Regions from separate parts of the Pseudoalteromonas sp. SANK 73390 genome, predicted to be linked through region 2. Evidence: predicted binding sites of a transcription regulator. Region 2 holds the regulator's gene; the other holds the start of a gene.
What was found. The regulator NrdR, encoded in region 2, represses ribonucleotide reductase genes. The targets are predictions, from matches to a motif close to AAACACNANATNTNGTGTTT.
Positions count from the first base shown of each region.

Region 1: nrdA (class 1a ribonucleoside-diphosphate reductase subunit alpha) is a predicted target of NrdR. The motif match lies at 6,813-6,832, and genes of this name have one in related genera.

Region 1 is NZ_ARPN01000042.1:32,976-43,919, forward strand. It holds gene aroA (3-phosphoshikimate 1-carboxyvinyltransferase) at 1-1,175, opposite strand, end outside; gene serC (3-phosphoserine/phosphohydroxythreonine transaminase) at 1,175-2,257, opposite strand; gene gyrA (DNA topoisomerase (ATP-hydrolyzing) subunit A) at 2,323-5,001, opposite strand; gene ubiG (bifunctional 2-polyprenyl-6-hydroxyphenol methylase/3-demethylubiquinol 3-O-methyltransferase UbiG) at 5,187-5,897, shown strand; gene SANK73390_RS04695 (HAD family hydrolase) at 5,894-6,541, shown strand; gene nrdA (class 1a ribonucleoside-diphosphate reductase subunit alpha) at 6,903-9,188, shown strand; gene nrdB (class Ia ribonucleoside-diphosphate reductase subunit beta) at 9,239-10,369, shown strand; gene yfaE (class I ribonucleotide reductase maintenance protein YfaE) at 10,369-10,641, shown strand; gene SANK73390_RS04715 (YaeQ family protein) at 10,838-10,944, opposite strand, start outside.
Region 2 is NZ_ARPN01000171.1:24,108-35,051, forward strand. It holds gene SANK73390_RS19320 (diguanylate cyclase domain-containing protein) at 1-2,244, opposite strand, end outside; gene SANK73390_RS19325 (phosphatidylglycerophosphatase A family protein) at 2,279-2,764, opposite strand; gene thiL (thiamine-phosphate kinase) at 2,773-3,735, opposite strand; gene nusB (transcription antitermination factor NusB) at 3,779-4,189, opposite strand; gene ribH (6,7-dimethyl-8-ribityllumazine synthase) at 4,201-4,665, opposite strand; gene ribBA (bifunctional 3,4-dihydroxy-2-butanone-4-phosphate synthase/GTP cyclohydrolase II) at 4,825-5,937, opposite strand; gene SANK73390_RS19350 (riboflavin synthase) at 5,970-6,626, opposite strand; gene ribD (bifunctional diaminohydroxyphosphoribosylaminopyrimidine deaminase/5-amino-6-(5-phosphoribosylamino)uracil reductase RibD) at 6,638-7,744, opposite strand; gene nrdR (transcriptional regulator NrdR) at 7,747-8,196, opposite strand; gene glyA (serine hydroxymethyltransferase) at 8,282-9,538, opposite strand; gene thrC (threonine synthase) at 9,779-10,944, opposite strand, start outside.

The DNA.
Region 1 (10,944 bases), on a different contig from region 2:
GAAAAACACATTGCTATACGATGATCATTGTAGGTATCGATATCAGTTAGATTTATATTTTTCGGCGGTGTTATCTCGATGAAGTCATTGCCTTCTACCACTTCTGCACCAACCTTCCTCAGTTCAGTGGCCATAGCAGCTAATCGATCTGTTTCTTTAACTCGCCAATTGTAAATATTTCTAATCGCCGTAGGTCCTTTAGCAAACAATGCTACTGTCGCCAACGTCATCGCAGCATCAGGAATTGCATTGGCATCTATATCAACGCCTTGAAGTTCTCCTTTACGGACAACTAACTTCTCATCGTACCAATCAATTTGTGCCCCAACTTGCTCCATTACATTAGCAAAGCCAATATCACCTTGAACACTTTTTTTCCCAACACCGTTGATGACAACTTCACCTCCAGCAATTGCAGCCGCAGCAATAAAATAAGAAGCAGACGATGCGTCTCCCTCAACCATTACTCTTTTTGGAGATTGATAAACTTGCTCACCTTTAACACTGAAAGTTTGGTAGTTATCATTTACGACGTCCACGCCAAATTGCGCCATAACACCAATCGTGATATCAATATAAGGTTTTGATACCAAATCTCCTTTAATTCTGATCTTAGTATCACCAGCAAATAAAGGGGCTGCCATCAGTAATGCGGTTAAAAATTGGCTTGAAATACTACCATCAATTTCAACTTCACCGCCTTGTAAAGCCTTACCTTTAATCAGCAATGGTGGGTAGTCTTTATTCTTTAAGTATTTAATATCCGCACCTAAAGCTTGCATCGCATCTACTAAGTGCCCGACAGGCCGCTCTTCCATACGCGGCTCACCTATCAACTCAAACTCTCCAACTGTAGCAGCCAATACTGCTGTTAGTGGTCTATATGCAGTACCCGCATTGCCCAAAAACAGGGCATCTTTTGGTGAGGTGAGTCGACCTGCACAGCCATCAACAGTGGCAATCGTTTTATCATCATTGAGCGTAACACTTACGCCCATTTGCTCTAGTGCACCTAACATGTGACGAATATCATCACTGTCTAACAAGTTATGTACTTCAGTGGTGCCTTGTGCCAATGCAGCAAGCAGCAAGATGCGATTCGATAAGCTTTTTGATCCTGGTAAGGTGACAGAGCCTGACACCTTAGAAATAGGCCTTAGTGTTAATTGCTCCATCAGCTGTGCTCCTTTGCAAATTTCTCCATAAACGATACTAACGCGTTAATACCTTCAATTGGCATCGCGTTATAAATGCTAGCACGCATCCCGCCAACCAAACGGTGTCCTTCGAGTGCAACTAAACCATGTTGCTCAGCTTGCGCTAAAAACTTCGCGTTGAGACTGTCTTCTTTTAACCAAAATGGGACATTCATTAATGAGCGACAATGTTTTGCTACTTTATTAGAATAAAAATCTGACCCATCAATGTAGTCATACAAAATAGCTGCTTTGTTTTTATTATGTACTTCCATAGCTTGCACACCACCGTTCGCTTCTAAGTATTTGAATACTTCAGCTGCTAAATACCAGGAAAATGTTGGTGGCGTGTTATACATGCTGCCTTGTTTAGCTTCAATTTTATAATCTAGTATTGATGGGCAAGGAAGACCTTCGCGGGCTAACAGTGTTTTGCGAATTATCACAATACATAAGCCCGACGGACCTATATTCTTTTGTGCTCCAGCATAAATAACATCAAAATCATCCACATTTATCTCACGTGATAAAATCATTGATGACATATCTGCCACAATCGGAGCAGTTTTATGCTTAGGTACATCAAAAATTTCTATACCATCAATGGTTTCATTCGGGCAGTAATGAATAAATGAGGCGTTCTCTGGCAGTAGCCATTGATTGACTGGTTTAATATCAAATTGACCGTTATCATCGTTACGAACATTGATGCCTTCTACTGTTGTAAACCTTGCTCCCTCTTGGGTAGCTCCAGTAGACCAAATACCATTTTCAATATATACACCGGGTGCATTATCCAAATGTAAATTTAGGGGAACCGCCGCAAACTGACCACGACCACCGCCGTGCATAAATAGCACGTCAAACTCATCTGAGATTGCCATCAAACGGCGTAAGCTTGCTTCACACTCTTTTACCATGGCCAAAAATGGCGCAGATCGATGGCTAATTTCCATCACTGATACACCTAAATTTTGCCAATTTAAAAATTCTTGCTGTGCTTTATTCATGACCTCAGGGGGCAACATTGCAGGACCTGCACAAAAATTATATACCGTCATTTTTCCTCATTCCTAAACAACTTAGTATTTATTATAAAAAAAGCGGCCGGAGCCGCTTTTTTCACTTATTCACTGGGTGAGTCATCAGTACTCACTGGTGAGTCCTCCGATGTAGGTAATTCACTACCTTCACCTTCGGGAAGTTCTTCAACTGCTATTTCCTCGATACGTTGTAAACCAACTACTTGCTCGTCGTCAATAGTTCTAATCAAAATAACCCCTTGGGTATTACGACCAACCGTTGAAACTTCACTAACACGTGTTCGCACAAGCGTACTGCGATTAGATATCAACATAATTTCGTTGTTATCTTCAACTTGTACAGCACCCACAACACTACCGTTACGTTCACTAACTTTAATAGACACAACACCCTGAGTAGCTCGGCTCTTAGCTGGGTAATCTTCTAGCAAAGTACGTTTACCGTAACCATTTTCAGTTACTGTTAATATAGCGCCATCGTTTTTAGGTACAATCAGCGAAACAACTTTTACATCATCGGGCATCTTAATACCACGTACACCAGTTGCTGTACGACCCATAGGACGAAGTGCTAGCTGCTCTTCACCTGTTTCAGGGTCAATTTTTACTTCACCAGTTTCAGAGTCACGTAATTTTTCATTGAAACGCACTACTTTACCATGATCAGTAAATAGCATGATATCGTTACTGCCATTTGTGATATCTGCACCTATCAAGCAATCGCCTTCATTTAAATTAATAGCAATGATGCCGCTTGCGCGTTGACGGCTATATGCCGTAAGCGGTGTTTTCTTAACAGTGCCGTTAGCTGTTGCCATCAATACATACTTGTCTTCTTCGTACTCTCGAACAGGTAAAATTGTGGTAATACGCTCATCTGCTTCAAGTGGCAACAAATTAACGATTGGTTTACCACGTGCTGCACGAGATGCAAGCGGTAACTGATAGACCTTCAACCAGTACATGCGACCAGCGGTTGAGAAACACAAGATAGTATCATGAGTATTAGCAACTAATAGACGCTCGATAAAGTCTTCATCTTTCATACGCGTAGCAGCTTTACCTTTACCCCCACGGCGCTGCGCCTCATAATCAGTAAGAGGCTGATACTTCACATAACCTTCGTGAGATAAAGTAACTACAACGTCTTCTTCATTGATCAAGTCTTCTAAACTAATGTCATGCGCGGCTGCACTAATTTCAGTGCGACGCTCATCGCCATAGGTCTCTTTAATGACCACAAGCTCATCGCGGATCACTTCCATCAAACGTTCAGGTGTGGAGAGTATGTATAATAATTCTGCGATTAGCTCTAATAACTCTTGGTATTCAGCTAGAATCTTTTCGTGTTCAAGACCCGTTAATTTATGTAAGCGTAAATCTAAAATGGCTTGAGCTTGTTGTTCTGACAAATAATACTGACCGTCACGAATACCCAGTTCTGGCTCTAACCAATCTGGACGTGCAACATTATCTTCACCCGCTTTTTCAAGCATGCCTTTAACTGTACCCAGCGCCCAAGAACGAGCTACTAGTGCAGCTTTTGCCTCAGATGGGCTCGGTGATTTACGAATAAGCTCAATGATAGGGTCTATATTTGCCAGTGCAATCGCCAAGCCTTCAAGGGTATGTGCTCTATCGCGTGCTTTACGTAAATCAAATACGGTACGACGCGTTACAACTTCACGGCGATGAATAATGAACGCTTCAAGCATTTCTTTTAAGTTAAAGCATTTAGGCTGATTATTGTCTAACGCAACCATATTCATACCAAACACAGTTTGTAACTGAGTTTGTGCATATAGGTTGTTTAAAATCACTTCGCCTACTTCACCACGTTTGACCTCAATTACGATACGCATACCGTCTTTGTCTGATTCGTCACGAAGCGCGCTGATCCCTTCAACTTTTTTCTCTTTAACTAATTCAGCAATTTTTTCTATTAAGCGTGCTTTGTTAACTTGGTAGGGAATTTCATGGACGATAATAGTTTCTTTACTCGTTTTTTCGTCCACTTCAATTTCAGCACGAGCACGGATGTAAACTTTACCACGGCCTGTTTTATACGCTTGCTCAATGCCCTTTTTACCGTTAATAATTGCTGCTGTTGGAAAATCTGGGCCTGGAATATACTCTATTAAGTCTTCAATGGTTAGATCAGGATTTTGGATTAAAGCCAAACAACCATTGATCACCTCAGTTAAGTTATGAGGAGGTATGTTCGTTGCCATACCAACAGCAATACCTGAAGAGCCATTAACTAATAAAGCAGGTACTCTTGTCGGTAATACATCGGGAATTTGTTCAGTACCATCGTAGTTTGGTACAAAATCGACCGTTTCTTTTTCTAAGTCGGCTAACAATTCGTGAGAAATCTTAGCCATACGTACTTCGGTATAACGCATTGCAGCTGCTGAGTCACCATCTACAGAACCAAAGTTACCTTGGCCATCAACCAGCATGTAGCGTAAAGAAAATGGTTGCGCCATACGTACTATTGTGTCGTACACTGCGCTGTCGCCGTGAGGGTGGTATTTACCAATTACATCACCGACAACACGCGCCGACTTCTTATAAGGCTTATTCCAGTCATTTTTTAATTCGTTCATGGCAAACAAAACTCGACGGTGTACTGGCTTTAAGCCATCACGTACGTCAGGTAATGCACGACCAACGATCACACTCATCGCGTAATCTAAGTACGAGTTTTTGAGTTCATCTTCAATATTGACTGGCAGGATTTCATTGGCGAGTTCAGTCATTCGGTTCCACTTTCCTTCAGTGTCTAACCCTTTTATGTCACACTATCGCGTGACAAAGGGATTAAGTTATTATTAATTCTCAAACGCCATGCTAACACACTTTTAAACAGTTTACAGGCGCAAAATTTTAGTGATTTTAATCTGACCCCCTTTATAATGCGCTCAGATTAACGAGGAAGTTTTTTATGACCGAACATCAAAATGTAGACCCACAAGAAATTGCAAAGTTTGAACAAATCGCAGAACGGTGGTGGGATACAGAAGGAGAATTTAAACCGCTGCACGATATCAACCCACTGCGCTTAGATTTTATAAATGATAAATGTCAGGGTTTATTTGCAAAAAAAGTACTAGATGTTGGCTGTGGCGGCGGTATTCTTACAGAGAGTATGGCTAAACTAGGCGCAAAGGCTCATGGCATTGATATGGGTCAAGAGCCATTAAATGTCGCTAAGTTACATAGCTTAGAGTCTGGCGTAAAAGTTGATTATCAAAAAATACCTGCTGAGGACTTTGCCACCCAGCACCCTGAAGAATTTGATGTAATAACATGCATGGAAATGTTAGAGCATGTTCCAGAGCCCGCTTCTATTATCTCAGCAGTAGCTCAACTTGCAAAACCTGGTGCCAGTGTCTTTTTCTCTACACTCAACAAAACAACAAAAGCTTATTTAATGGCAATTGTTGGCGCAGAGAAAATCCTTAAAATTGTGCCTGAAGGTACACACCAACATGACAAATTTATTCGCCCTTCAACACTAATTAACTGGGCTGAACAAGTCGGTCTAAAAGTGCGCGCTAGTGCTGGTATTAGCTATAATCCGATTAGCAAAACATTCACACTAACTGATGATGTCAGTGTTAATTATCTTTTACATTTTGAGAAGCTAGCATGACCCAAGCTGTTATTTTTGACTTAGATGGGACCCTACTAGACACTTGTGACGATCTGGGTGCCGCGCTTAACTACACTTTACAGTTATATGGCCTACCTGAGGTATCAAAAGCAGATTATAGCCCCGCAATATCAAATGGCGTTAAAGCGTTATTAGAAGTTGGCTTTAAAGATAAGCTAACTGATTATGACGAACCCATACTAAAACAAAGTGTGCTTGATTATTATGAAAAAAACATCGCGGTTCATAGCCATTGTTTTAACGGGATCGCCCCTTTATTAGACATGCTTCGTAGTAACGGAATAAAAATTGGTATAATGACCAACAAACCGACCTTCTTAACTTTACCCTTGTTAAAGTTAATAGATGAATTAAAAGATATCGAAGTCGTCGTTTGCGGAGATACGCTAGATGAAGCAAAGCCTTCACCAAAACCACTCTTGCATGTTGCTCAACAATTAGCAGTTAAGCCTAGAGAATGTTTTTATGTAGGCGATGCAGAAAGAGACATAGCAGCCGCAAAAGCGGCCAATATGCGATCCGTTGCTGCGTTGTGGGGCTACATCCCCAGCAAAGCAACTGCACTCAGCTGGCAAGCAGATCTAAATTTAACTAACCCTGAATCGTTATTTTCGCATATCTAGTATTTTTGATTTCGACAAGGCACTATATCTTGTGCCTTGTAACTAAAAGGAAGCCAGATTGCGTATAAAAAAATCAGTTAGAATTTTTTTTGAATTTGATAAAAAAACCAGACTTCTTGGTTGATTTTTTTTAGGCTTCTTTAGCAGTGATTCCTCAAAGGTTAATGAATACTAACACTTGAAGATTATCCCTAAGTTATCCACAATTGTAGCCAAGTTGTTCTATTGCAAATTATGCTAATCCACACTATCTTGTGATCCACGGTAAGCCTATCACCATATATAGTGGTGAATAGATAATCAAAGTGTGAACCGTGCGTTTACCACAAAAATACAATTCCGAAGGAATACAGGCGCAACTATGAACCAACAGCTATCTGTCAGCAAACGAAATGGCCGTAAAGAGCCGCTTGATCTTGATAAGATCCATCGCGTGATCACTTGGGCCGCAGAAGGTCTAAATAATGTTTCTGTATCACAGGTCGAATTAAAGTCTCATATTCAGTTTTACGATGGTATTCGTACTGAAGATATACATGAAACTATTATTAAAGCCGCTGCTGATTTAATAGATAAAGACTCTCCTGATTACCAATATTTAGCTGCGCGCCTTGCAGTGTTCCATTTACGTAAAAAAGCTTATGGTCAATTTGAGCCGCCGCATTTATATGACCATGTAACTAAAATGGTTGAAGACAAACGTTATGACCCTCACCTTCTTGTTGATTATACCAAGCAAGAACTTGATGAACTTAATGACTATGTTGATCACAGCCGTGATATGAATTTTAGTTATGCCGCTGTAAAACAGCTCGAAGGTAAATATTTAGTTCAAAACCGTGTGACGGGCGAAATCTATGAGAGTGCCCAATTTTTGTATATTTTGGTCGCTGCAAGCTTATTTTCGGATTACCAAAAAGATACACGCCTAGACTACGTCAAACGTTTTTATGATGCGATCTCACTTTTTAAAATATCACTACCTACCCCGATTATGGCGGGTGTACGCACACCAACTCGTCAATTTAGTTCCTGCGTATTGATTGAGTGCGGTGATAGTTTAGACTCTATCAATGCAACTTCATCTGCTATCGTAAAATATGTAAGTCAACGCGCTGGCATTGGAATAAACGCTGGCCGTATTCGTGCATTAGGTAGCCCTATTCGCAATGGTGAAGCTTATCACACTGGTTGCATTCCTTTTTATAAGCACTTTCAGACTGCTGTTAAAAGCTGCTCGCAAGGTGGTGTTCGCGGTGGCGCTGCCACTTTGTTTTACCCGCTTTGGCATTTAGAAGTAGAAAACTTGCTTGTTCTAAAAAATAACCGAGGCGTTGAAGAAAACCGTGTCCGCCACTTAGATTATGGTGTGCAATTTAATAAAACTATGTACACACGTTTGATCAAAGATGGTTACATCACATTATTTAGCCCATCGGATGTACCAGGGCTGTATGATGCTTTTTTTGAAGACCAAGAAAAGTTTGAAACTCTGTACGTGCAATACGAACAAGATGAATCAATTCGTAAAAAGCGTATTAAAGCCATTGAGCTGTTTTCTATGTTTGCACAAGAACGTGCAAGTACCGGCCGAATTTACCTGCAAAATGTTGACCACTGTAATACACATAGCCCATTTGACTCAAAGGTTGCCCCAATTCGACAGTCAAACTTGTGCCTTGAAATTGCGCTACCAACTAAGCCTTTAAACAATGTGAGCGACCCTGATGGTGAAATTGCACTATGTACCTTATCAGCATTCAACTTAGGTGCGCTCGAATCATTAGACGAGCTAGAGGAATTAGCTGAACTTGCCGTAAGGGCACTTGATAACCTATTAGATTTTCAAGACTACCCTGTACCTGCTGCACAAAATGCAACTATGGGACGTCGAACCCTCGGTATTGGCGTTATTAACTATGCTTATTACCTCGCCAAAAATGGCGTTAAGTATTCTGATGGCAGCGCGAATGGTTTAACACACCGTACTTTTGAAGCAATTCAGTTTTACTTAATGAAAGCATCAAATGAGTTAGCTAAAGAGCGTGGTGCTTGTCCATTGTTTAATGAGACTACGTACTCCCAAGGCATTATGCCAATTGATACATACAAGCGTGATTTAGATAAAATTTGTGAAGAACCCCTCCATTTAGATTGGAACGGTCTTCGCGAGCGTATTCAAGAACATGGTATGCGCAACTCAACGCTATCAGCATTAATGCCATCAGAGACATCATCACAAATATCAAATGCCACAAATGGTATTGAACCACCTCGTGGTCATATCAGCGTAAAAGCCAGTAAAGATGGTATATTAAAACAAGTTGTTCCTGAGTATGAGCGTTTAAAAGACAGCTATGAATTACTGTGGGATATCCCTTCAAATGATGGTTACTTAAGCTTGGTTGGAATTATGCAGAAGTTTGTCGATCAAACTATCTCTGCAAATACAAACTACGACCCAAATAAGTTTGAAGGTGGCAAAGTTCCAATGCAGCTGCTGCTTAAAGATTTATTAACTGCATATAAGTTAGGTGTAAAAACACTTTATTATCACAACACCCGAGATGGCGCTTCTGACTCACATGATGAGCTTAAAGTACAAGCGGAAGATGATGATTGTGCAGGCGGCGCTTGTAAAATATAAGTATTAGCGGGTCATAAGATCCGCTGTTTTTGGTATCGAGTATATAAAATATGTCTTATTCTACTTTTAGCAGAACTCATAATGATCAGTTAAAAGAGCCAATGTTTTTTGGCCAAACCGTCAACGTTTCTCGTTTTGACCAACAAAAATACCCTATTTTTGAAAAGTTAATTGAAAAGCAGCTATCTTTCTTCTGGCGCCCTGAAGAGGTTGACGTAAGTAAAGATAGATTAGATTTTCAAGGCTTACCTGAGCATGAAAAGCACATTTTCTTAAGTAATTTAAAGTATCAAACACTATTAGACAGCGTACAAGGCCGCTCTCCTAACGTCGCGTTGCTCCCTATCGTATCTTTACCTGAACTTGAAACATGGATCGAAACTTGGGCATTTAGTGAAACTATTCACAGTCGCTCATACACACACATAATTCGTAATGTGACGCAATCACCAGAGTTAATTTTTGATGACATTGTAACTAATGATCGTATTAATCAACGTGCTGATGCTGTAACTCGTTATTATGATGAACTTATCGAGAAGGTTTCTCTTTATAACCTATATGGTGAAGGTAAGCATGAAATAAATGGCAAAACGGTAGTTATAAACCAGTTTGAATTGAAGAAACTGCTGTACCTTTGCATCATGTCAGTAAACATTTTAGAAGCTATTCGCTTTTATGTGAGCTTTGCCTGTTCATTTGCATTTGCAGAACGTGAGCTAATGGAAGGTAACGCAAAAATCATCAAGCTGATTGCGCGTGATGAAGCATTACACCTATCTGGCACACAGCATATGCTAAACATCATGCAAGATGGCAAAGATGACCCTGAAATGGCAATTGTTGCTGCTCAATGCCAAGAGCAAGCTATTGCAATGTTTGTTGAAGCAGCAGAACAAGAAAAAGACTGGGCTGAATACTTATTTAAAGATGGCTCAATGATTGGCTTAAATAAAGATATTTTATGCCAATATGTTGAATATATTACAAATGTTCGCATGACAGCTGTCGGTCTACCTACACAGTTTGAGAACAAGAGTAATCCTATTCCATGGATAAATGCTTGGTTAGTGTCTGATAACGTTCAAGTTGCCCCGCAAGAAGCAGAGATAAGTTCATACCTTGTTGGTCAAATTGACTCTGAGGTTGATGCTGCAGAATTTGGTGATTTCGACTTGTAATGAGCGATAAGCACTGCCATAAGGTTACTCTTAATAACCAATCTGAGCCGCTAGATTTTGCGGCTCAATCACCTTCTCTTCTTGATACTCTAGAGCAAGCTAATATTGAAGTCGCTTATCAATGCCGGGAAGGGTTTTGCGGTGCATGTCGTGCCAAACTAGTGCAAGGAGAGGTTTGTTATAACCAAGAACCTTTAGCATTTGTCCGTGATGGTGAAATACTTCTATGCTGTACCAAACCTTTAACTAATATAAAGCTCACCCTGCTGTGAACACACTTTGCATTTTTATAATACACTCTATTTAATTAACCACTGCTCTGAATAGGCAAATTAGTTCAATAATCTATTTTTTAATTCAGGGCGTTGGTTTCACTCACAATAACCAAAATATCATCATTCGTTCGCAAATATTGAGAGTTTACAAAGTATCTCTTCAACCCCCTTATAAAACATCAGGAAAAGGATTCTAAAGTAGCTTTAATACATTGGTTTCGTAATATTCAGTTTTATCGCTCACACTAATTTGGTTTTGCTCTATAACAATATCCCAATGCAAACTCCGGCTCAATGCTT
Region 2 (10,944 bases):
AAAAATGCTGATCCGTTTATCTGTGGCAGCTTGCCAATCTTGCCCCCGCCTTTTTGCTTGGAGCTCAAAGGTATATTCACCTGGGGTTAAATTGGTATAAATTGCATCTTGACGACGTTGTGTTTCGCGCCAATCAGCGTTAGTACCACCATTACTTAAAAGTCGATATCTAAACTCAATACTCTGGGGCGCATAAAAATCAATAGCGGTATATTGCACCGTTAAATCACGCTCTGAGGTATTCAAAACAATTTTATTTTTTAACTCTTTACCTGATAGCCTGCGTTCGGGTGTAAATAAAGCTTCTAACTTTAAAGCCAATTCATCTGAACCAAATAACTGCATATCTTTAGGTATTTTTACAACACCTTGAGAACTTGGATACCAAATTGCACCCTCGGTTTCCATTACCGCATCATTACCAAACCCCGAGCAGCAGCGACTCGCTTTTCCATCTAGTTGCCTGTCAAACTGGCTAATAACTTGATCCACTTTAAGGTTCGTAATTGCCCCTTTAAACTGGGCAACGGGCATACGATAAACACCTTTTTTTGTACCAACCCAAACTTGATGAAGATTATTATCATAATACAGTGAAGTTATTGAACCATAAGGCAGGCCATTAGATGCATCTAATTGATACCACTGACCAGCGGCGGTGCGATAAAAAAGTCCATCGCTCCAAGAGCCGATTAATGTCGCTACATCTTGAATATGAACAATACTGGTAATATAAGCACTTTCTAATGAGGTTTGCCCACCAAGCTTCTCAATACCACGTTCGTTATAACGATAAGCGCCTTTATTAGTACCAATAAAACCAAAACTTGGTAGGTCCACCATAAAAGTAATAAATTGGCTTCCTAAAAAAGTGTTGTAGTTAAAAGGCGTTAACTCCGAGTATTCTAATCGATACAACCCACGTCCAGTACCAAACCATAACCCCCCTTCATTTGAAGGATTAATAGAAAACACCGGATTTTGACGTAACTCTCGATGAGGTAGACTGCGTAAATTTCCTTGCTCATACACCAACACTCCTCGATCAGTTCCCATTAGAAGCGTTTCACCTTGAAACTCAAGGTCATTGACCGTCAAACGCTCTAAACGATTAATGTCGATAATTGGTTTATAGTGCTCACCTTGCTCTAAAATGCCAACGCCATAACGATTTGCAACCCAGATTTGTCCAGATGGAGAACGTGTGATAGCTGTGATACCTTGATTAACATCAGGGCCGACTGAATATCGCTCAACTTTACCGGCATGCGCAAACCATAACCCTTCATTCAAGCTAGCAAGCCAGATGTTGTTTTCTTGATCTTTAAAAATATCTGAAAACCAAACACTTTGCTCCGACTGCACAGGGCGAACTGACTGCCACTGCCCCCGACCCTCTTTAAACATTAAACTATTAGAGGTAGAAACCCATACTCCACCCTCTCCATCACTCATAAATTTATAAACGGCTGTATTACCAATTTCATCATAACGACGTAACACTTCATCAATATCTAAAAAGTAAGCACCGAGTTCTGTTCCTAAAAATAAACGTCCATCTATCCATGCCAAATCATGTAAAATAGTTTGCGCTAACTGCTGAGGCAGAGACAAACGGCTAGATAGCTCAAGCCTAAATGCGTTTTCAGTCGAGGAACTAGCCTGTTTAATCTTTAATAAATGGCGTTCATTCACTAACCAAATCCCGTCATTAGCTAAAGCCATTTTGGTGACGGACCCTACTATTTGATTAATTTTAACCGCTGATAATTGGCGCGGCTGTACTGCTGTCTTAGCAAAAGATAAATTGCTATGAGAAACATAATGTAGGCCATTGGCGGCTATCCATATACCTCCTTGTTGGTCTTCTAGAATATCTCTCACAGGACCTGAAATATCTAGTGAATGAACTTCTAAAGTTTGAGGGTCTAAACGATGTACGCCACGACGAGTACCAATCCATAACATCCCATCTTGCCCAACTAATAACTTATCAATGGCATTGGAGCGCAAAAAATCTGTATTTTGGGTTGTTAAGTTAGTAAACTTTTGACCATCGAAGCGACTTAAACCAAACTGAGTGGCTAACCATATGTAACCCTGTTGGTCTTGAGCAATACTTTTAATAGATTGCGACGGTAAGCCATTTTGTAAATTCCACTGCTTAACGACATAGTCGTTGATAGCCGCATGCGCAAATTGCGTCATAATGCTGAGCACTGTAACAAATACAAACCTAAACAATCTATCCGTAGTTAACACTATTTCCCGCCTAATCTCAGAGCGTTAAAACACCAGTTTTAAACAAAGCTTGCAAACAAATCAATGAAAAAATACCGGCAAGAATATCATCTGCCATAATCCCGAAACCGCCATGTAAGCGCTTATCAAGCATTTTTATTGGTCCTGGCTTTACAATATCAAAAAAACGGAACAATAAAAAACCAACAATTAAAGACTGCCAACTCAATGCAGCCCCCATCATAGTAATATAAAAGCCTGCAACTTCATCCCATACAATCGCAGGGTGATCATGTACTTGCACATCTCGTGCAGTTTGCCCACAGACCCACAAACCAAATACACTGATAACAATTGCAAATACTACTTGTAGCCAAAGCGGAAAAGTCGCGGTCATAAAAATAAAAGGTAAAGCAGCAAAAGTACCCATAGTACCCGGAGCAACTGGTGATAACCCAAGCCCAAAACCTAAACCAAAAAATTGATGGGGACGTTTTAAATTAAATTTATACTTCTTAGCCAAAGTAACTCCTAGCTAAAATGCTCAAAGCCAATATTTGGCAATGGCATTGTTTGATTGTGATAGAGCAACTCTAACTTGCAGTCATTGTTGACTACCTGCCCAATACAAACTGGCTCTACACCATATTGCTGAAGCTTAGCCTCTAATATGCTTTTGTTATCATCACTAACCGTAAATAGCAACTCATAGTCATCACCATATGCGAGTGCTAATTGCAATCGAATATCATCATTTTTCAAGCTATTTAATGCGGCAGATGTAGGCACTTTATCCGCATGTATCACTGCGCCAACGCCAGATTGTTTAAGGATGTGTGACAAATCAGCCAATAAGCCATCGGAAATATCTATTGCTGACGTTGCTATGCCTCTGAGCACTTGCCCTGCTGCAACCCTTGGAGATGGAAAATGAAAACACTTATTGGCATTTTCTAGATGCTCCTCAGCAATTTGCCAGTTTTGCTTGCGTGCTTCAATAGCTAGCCCAGAATCACCTAGAGGTCCTGTAACATAAATCCAATCGCCATTTTTAGCACCTGAACGGGTTAATGCTTTACCTTGAGGTACAATCCCTTTAGCGCATACCGTAATCGTTAATGGCCCTTGCGTGGTATCACCACCCACAATTTGCACATTATAATATTCTGCTATTTCATGCATGCCATCAGCAAACTCTTCTAACCACTGCGCATCAATACTTGGCAATGTTAAGCCCAAAGAGACCCAAGCAGGCTCTGCACCCATCGCGGCTAAGTCGCTTAAGTTCACAGCCAACGCACGGTGACCTAAAGCTCGAGGAGAGATATCTGCAAAGAAGTGAACGCCTTCAACTAGCGTATCTGTGGTCACAGCCAACTGACAGTTTTCAGGAACACGGACTAGCGCGCAATCATCACCGATTCCTAAATCAACATCGCGACGAGCAATGCCTCGTCCGGTAAAATAACGATTAATGAGTTCAAATTCCTTCATACACAAAAAAGCCGGCCAACGCCGGCTCTCCTTATATTTAGCCTTACTTGCGAATGTCTTTTACGGCTTTATCTAAAACACCATTAACAAACTTGTGGCTATCTTCAGCGCCAAATATTTTAGCCAATTCGATGCCTTCATTAATCGCCACCTTATATGGCACATCTTCTCTGAACTTAAGTTCATAGGCACTTACTCTAAGTACCGCTCTTTCAACTTCGTCTAAGTCATTAAACGGTCGAGACAAATGCGGTTTCACCAATTCATCTAGCTGCTTTTGATTAACGGCAACACCGCGCGCTAAATCTTTAAAATACTCAACATCTACTTTTGACACATCATTTTCGATCAACATTTGTTGTTCAATATCAGCGATTGGGTTACCACTTAATTGCCAAGAATAAACGGCTTGCAAGGCCAATATACGTGCTTTACGTCTTGCTGCTGGTTTCACAGAGGATCCTCTTAAATTTGCTCTAGTACGTTGACCATTTCTAAGGCACCAAGTGCAGCTTCACCGCCCTTGTTACCCATTTTGGTACCCGCACGTTCTATGGCTTGCTCAATACTTTCAGTGGTTAGCACGCCAAATGCGACAGGGATATCATAATCCATTGACACAGTTGCCAAACCTTTATTTGACTCATTTGCGACTAAATCAAAATGTGGTGTACCGCCACGGATGATCACGCCCAATGCAATGATAGCATCAAACTGCTTTTTCATTGCAATGCGCTTAGCTGCTAGAGGTAACTCAACGGCACCAGGTACATACACCACAGTGATGTCATCATCGTTTACGCCACCGGTACGCTTTAACTCATCTACAGCGCCTTCAAGTAAACTGCTACCAATAAAGTCGTTAAAACGAGAAATAACAATGGCAAACTTTTTGCCCGGTGCATATTTGTTACCTTCAATAATGTTCATTAGATGATCCTAATCTTATAAATACCAATGCTGAAGCATGTCCCGAAATGTTCGGTCAAGCAATTGCCAAATTGGGGCGCATAATAGCACAACTTTAAGTATCCCCAAACAACTTAAAACGGGCCTATATTAGGCCCGTATATTTATTTTTGCCGGTTACTATTTTGGCTCAACATAATCAACAACTTCTAGGTGAAAACCTGAAAGCGCATGATACTTCTTCGGCATGCTCATCAAGCGCATTTTTTGAATCCCTAAATCAGCTAAGATTTGAGACCCGACACCCACCGTACGAGAAGTACCTTGAAACTTACGTACCGTCACTTGTTCACCCTGATCTTGCGCTGCAAATGCTTTCACCATAGCCTCTATTTCAGCACCTTGTTCTTGCTTGCCAAGCACCACTAAAACACCGTTATGCTCACTGATATATTGCATCGCACTATGTAAACTCCAGCTTCTATCGGCACCGCGGTCTGACAACAAAATATCGTTAAACGTACTTTGTAAATGCACACGCACCAATGTAATATCATCTGACTTTACTTGCCCTTTAACGAGCGCATAATGAAGCTGGTTATCGATGGTATCTTTGTATGTAACTAAATCAAATTCGCCATACTCTGTTGGCAATTTACATTGCGCTACTTTCTCAATCGTCGTTTCATTTAAATTTCTGTATTCAATTAAATCAGCAATCGTACCAATTTTAATATCGTGCTCTTTTGCAAATACCTCTAATTGAGGGCGACGAGCCATAGTGCCATCTGGATTCAATATTTCAACGATCACAGATGACGGTTCACAACCTGCCAAACGTGCCAAATCACAGCCGGCTTCGGTGTGACCTGCTCGAGTTAATACCCCGCCAGGTTGTGCCATAATTGGGAAAATATGACCAGGTTGTACGATATCTTCAGGCTGTGCACCTTTGGCTACAGCCGCTTGTACTGTTCGCGCTCTGTCCGCTGCAGAAATTCCCGTAGTTACCCCTTTTGCCGCTTCAATTGAAAGCGTAAAGTTTGTCGAAAACTGGGCACCGTTATTGCGTACCATTAACGGTAAATCCAGCTGTTGACAGCGCTGTTGAGTCATCGTTAAACAAATTAGGCCACGACCATAAGTTGCCATAAAATTAATAGCATCAGCCGATATATGTTCGGCTGCAATAATTAAATCGCCTTCATTTTCACGGTCTTCATCATCCATCAAAATAACCATTTTTCCGGCTTTAATGTCATCAATGATTTCTTGTGCGCTGTTCAAATTCATAATTTACCTATCCAATTAAGGTTTATTTGGGGTTATTTTATAAAGCCCGCTTTGGCTAACAAACTGGCAGTGAGAGTTGAGTCACTAGCCTGAGGTTGTGCTCCTAGCACCAAACGCTCTAAGTAACGGGCAATTTGATCTACTTCTAAATTAACCTGACTGCCAATTTTAAAATCAGCAATGGTCGTTTCTTGTGCTGTATGGGGCACTATGGTCAATTTAAACTGCTGATCTTTTATTTCATTGACGGTCAAACTAATACCATCTATCGCAACTGAGCCCTTATGTGGAATATATTTCATAAGCTCCGCGGAGGTTTCAAGCCAATATTCCGTCGCACGCGCATTCATCTCAATAGCAACCACAGTTGCAATACCATCTATGTGGCCTGAGACTAAGTGGCCGCCCAAACGAGATATTGGTTGTAGCGCTTTTTCTAAATTAACTTTTTGCCCTTTTTTATAATGAGAGAACTGGGTCAAGTTAATGGTCTCATTCGATAAGTCAGCCCTAAAACCATCTTTAAACTTTTCTACTACAGTTAAACACACACCGTTAGTGGCAATACTATCGCCTAGATTTACATCACTCATATCTAAATTAAGGCTCTGTACGCGAACGATTAAATCGCCTTTTGAGGCCGTTAACTCATCAAGTGTACCTGTTGCTTCAATAATACCTGTAAACATATTGCCTCTTCTTAGCAGGTTTTTGCCATAATACGAATATCATCACCTATTTGTCTCACATCAAGGAACTCCAATTGAGTCACGTCATCCATTGCAGTAATTTCAGGTAGATTTAATAAGCTTCTGCCTTGGCTGCCAATAAGCTTTGGAGCCAAATATATCACGTATTCATCTATTAATTTTTGCTCAGCAAATACACCAGCCAAAGTAGCGCCGGACTCAAGCCATACATCGTTTATGCCTCGACTAGCTAAGCATTCTAAAACTGCATGGCAAGAGACTTTTTGGTGTTGTTCTTTTAGTACTATTTGTTCAACGAAGTGCGGCCATTGCACACTATTATCAAGGTGTGTTCGTAAAATTAATATCGGTGATTGTATTTGAAATAATGCCAAATCAGGTGTTAAACGGTTTTGTGAGTCGATGACCACACGAACAGGTTGCCGCAACGATAGCTCTTGCGGTAACTCAATCATGCTCTCATCAATACGCACATTGAGCTTTGCGTTATCCATTATCACTGTGTCTGCACCACTTAATATGGCACAGCTTTGAGCTCGAAAGTATTGTACATCTTGGCGTGCTGTTGCACCTGTGATCCATTTGCTTTGACCATTTTTTAATGCCGTTTTACCATCTAAACTTGCCGCTAGTTTGCAAGTAACATACGGTAAGCCATGCTCCATTCGCTTAATAAAACCTTTGTTAAGCGCCCTGGCTTGCGTTTGCATCAAGCCATAAGATACCTCAACACCAGCTTGTTCTAACATGGATAAACCCCGCCCTGCAACCTTTGGATTGGGGTCAACCATCGCTGCAATAACACGTTTAACTCCCGCTTTAGCCAACCCTTCTGCGCATGGCGGTGTGCGCCCAAAGTGGCTACAAGGTTCTAGCGTAACGTAAGCCGTGGCATCTTGTGCTTTTCGTCCAGCTTCTTTTAATGCATTTACTTCAGCATGCCCTTCACCCGCCCGTTGATGATAGCCTTGCCCTACGATTTGCCCATCTTTAACAACAACACAGCCCACATTAGGGTTGGGTGTAGTAGTAAAACGCCCTTTTTTGGCAAGCTCAATTGCCAGCGACATGTAATGAAAATCATCATCTGAAAACATCTTCAGTCACCTAACCTAGCAATTTCTTCGCCAAACTCTCTAATATCTTCAAACGAGCGGTATACCGATGCAAATCGAACATAAGCTACTTTATCAAGCTTTTTAAGCGCCTCCATGATGCACTCACCAATTAAGTGACTTGGCACTTCTCGCTCGCCTGTGGCACGAATTTTAGATTTAATTTCATGGATCACTTCATCAATTTGCTCTGTACTAACAGGTCGCTTCTCTAGCGCTCTTGCTAAACCATTTATAAGCTTATCTTCGTTAAACGGCTCACGAGATCCATCTTGTTTTATCACTCTTGGCATGACCAACTCAGCCCCCTCAAAAGTGGTAAAACGTTCATGGCATTCAATACACTCTCGGCGTCTTCGCACTTGGTGGCCTGAACTCACTAAACGGGAGTCTATAACTTTGGTATCTTTGGCAGTACAAAAAGGGCAATGCATATTGATTCACTTTAAAAAGCTAACAAAAAAAGGCCGCTAAATAGCGGCCTTTATAATAACAAAAAATGCTGTTTTGTGCGTAAAATTATGCGTAAACAGGTAATTTAGCGCAGATTGCTTTCACTTTCTCTTTAACTTCTGCCTGTACTGATTCATCATTAATGTTATCAAGCACATCACACATCCAGCCTGCTAACTCTTTTGATTCAGCTTCTTTAAAGCCACGACGTGTAATTGCAGGAGAACCGATTCGCAAACCAGAGGTCACAAATGGTGAGCGAGGGTCGTTTGGTACAGAGTTTTTGTTCACTGTAATATTGGCACGACCCAATGCTGCATCAGCATCTTTACCGGTAATATCTTTATCAATTAGGTCAAGTAAGAACAGGTGATTGTCTGTTTTGCCAGAGACCACTTTGTAGCCACGCTCTTGTAAAACACTCACCATCGCTTGAGCATTTTTCACAACCTGCTTTTGATACACTGTGAACTCAGGCTGCAGTGCTTCTTTGAATGCAACCGCTTTAGCAGCGATAACATGACACAAAGGACCACCTTGGCCACCTGGGAATACAGCACTATTTAGCTTTTTATAAATCGCTTCATCATCACAAGCTGAAATGATTAAACCACCACGAGGGCCCGCTAATGTTTTGTGTGTTGTTGTTGTTACAACGTGTGCATGTGGCACTGGACTTGGATATACGCCAGCTGCAACAAGTCCTGCTACGTGTGCCATATCAACCAGTAGATAAGCATCTACTTTGTCAGCAATTTCACGGAATTTAGCCCAATCAACAATACCAGAATATGCTGAGAAACCACCAATAATCATTTTCGGCTTGTGCTCAAGTGCTAATGCTTCGACTTGTGCATAATCAATTTCACCGGTTTCTTCATTTAGACCGTATTGAATCGCATTATATGTTTTACCTGAAAAGTTCACATGTGAACCATGAGTCAAATGACCACCGTGCGCTAAGCTCATACCCAATACAGTATCATGTGGTTGAAGCAACGCTTGAAAAACCGCCGCATTTGCTTGAGAACCAGCGTGAGGCTGAACGTTCGCGTAATTTGAGCCAAACAGTTCATTTGCGCGATCGATTGCAAGTTGCTCAACCACATCTACGTGTTCACAACCACCGTAGTAACGTTTACCTGGATAGCCTTCAGCGTATTTATTTGTTAACTGAGACCCCTGAGCTTCTAAAACGCGAGGGCTACAGTAGTTTTCAGAAGCAATAAGCTCAATATGCTCTTCTTGGCGGGTGGTTTCAAGCGCAATCGCTTTTGCTAATTCAGGGTCAAAGTCTGCAATATTCATGTTACGTTCTAACATGGGGTCTCCTAGGTGCACGTAAGGTATAAAAAGCCATATTGTACGCTCTAATGCGTATCATGCCTATGATCTTGGCATGAGCATATTTAAACAGGGATTGAATTTATTTCACAGCGTTAAAGTAATGATATTTTTTTATTTTAACATTAATATTATTAATGGTTTTTACAAATAAAATTAAGTATATTAATGCCTTTGCTAAGCTACCTATTGATTTAAGTAGCCCAGCATTACAATTTTCTATAATAACTTGTCAAATATAGCCGCTTTTAATTGCTCATAATCGGCAGTCATCGGCTGTGCTAAACACGTTTTTTCTAGCGCATCTTGCAGCACTTTAGGCAGCTTTATGTGTTGCCCTAGTACTTGTTCTACTGACTCTTTAAACTTTGCAGGATGTGCAGTTGCTAAAAATATCCCGGTACTATTTGATGCTTTATCTTGTGTTAAGCCTTCATGGGCGATAGCGGTATGAGGCTCTGCAACATAACCACGAGCAGCCACTTCTTTCATCACGTCTTGCGTACGTTGCTCACTAACACAACGTGAATAAAAATCATGTTGTTCAAACTGTCCACTATCTAACATACTTTGAACACGAGGCCAATTATTAGGTTTACTCACATCCATTGCATTTGAGAGTGACTCAATAGTTGCATTTGGCGACCATTGTCCTGAGGCAATAAAACGCGGCACCGTATCGTTTTGATTGGTCACGGCTGATAACTTACTCACAGGTAAACCAATAATTGATGCAATCATTGCTGCACATACATTACCAAAATTACCACTTGGTACTGAAATATGTACATCGCCGCGCTCACCTTTGGGCAGTTGAGCCAATGCCTCAAAGTAATAACAAACCTGAGCAACCAAACGGCTAATATTAATCGAGTTAGCTGAGTTTAAACCGAGTTTTTGCTTTACTTCATCATCTAAAAACGCTTGTTTAACCAAACTTTGACAATCATCGAAGCTGCCTTCAACAGCATAACAGTGGATATTGCCACCTAAGGTAGTAAATAACTTTTGCTGCGCCAGCGATATTTTGCCTTCAGGATATAAAATCACCACATCTACATGGGGCTTATTGTAAAAGGCATGCGCCACAGCAGCCCCAGTATCACCACTTGTTGCTGTTAAAATAGTAACGCGCTCACCGTGATTAAACAAACCGATACACTCAGCCATAAAGCGACCACCAAAGTCTTTAAAAGCCAGCGTAGGACCATGAAATAGCTCTAAACAATAATTTTTTTCATCTACTTTTGCTAATTTAACTGGAAAATCAAAAGCGCGGGCAACCATCTCAGTAAGGGTGTCTTTAGGTAATTCATCACCAATTAGATGTGCCAGTATTTGCGCACTACGTTCAGCAAATGGTAAATCTAGCAAAGCGTCAACAT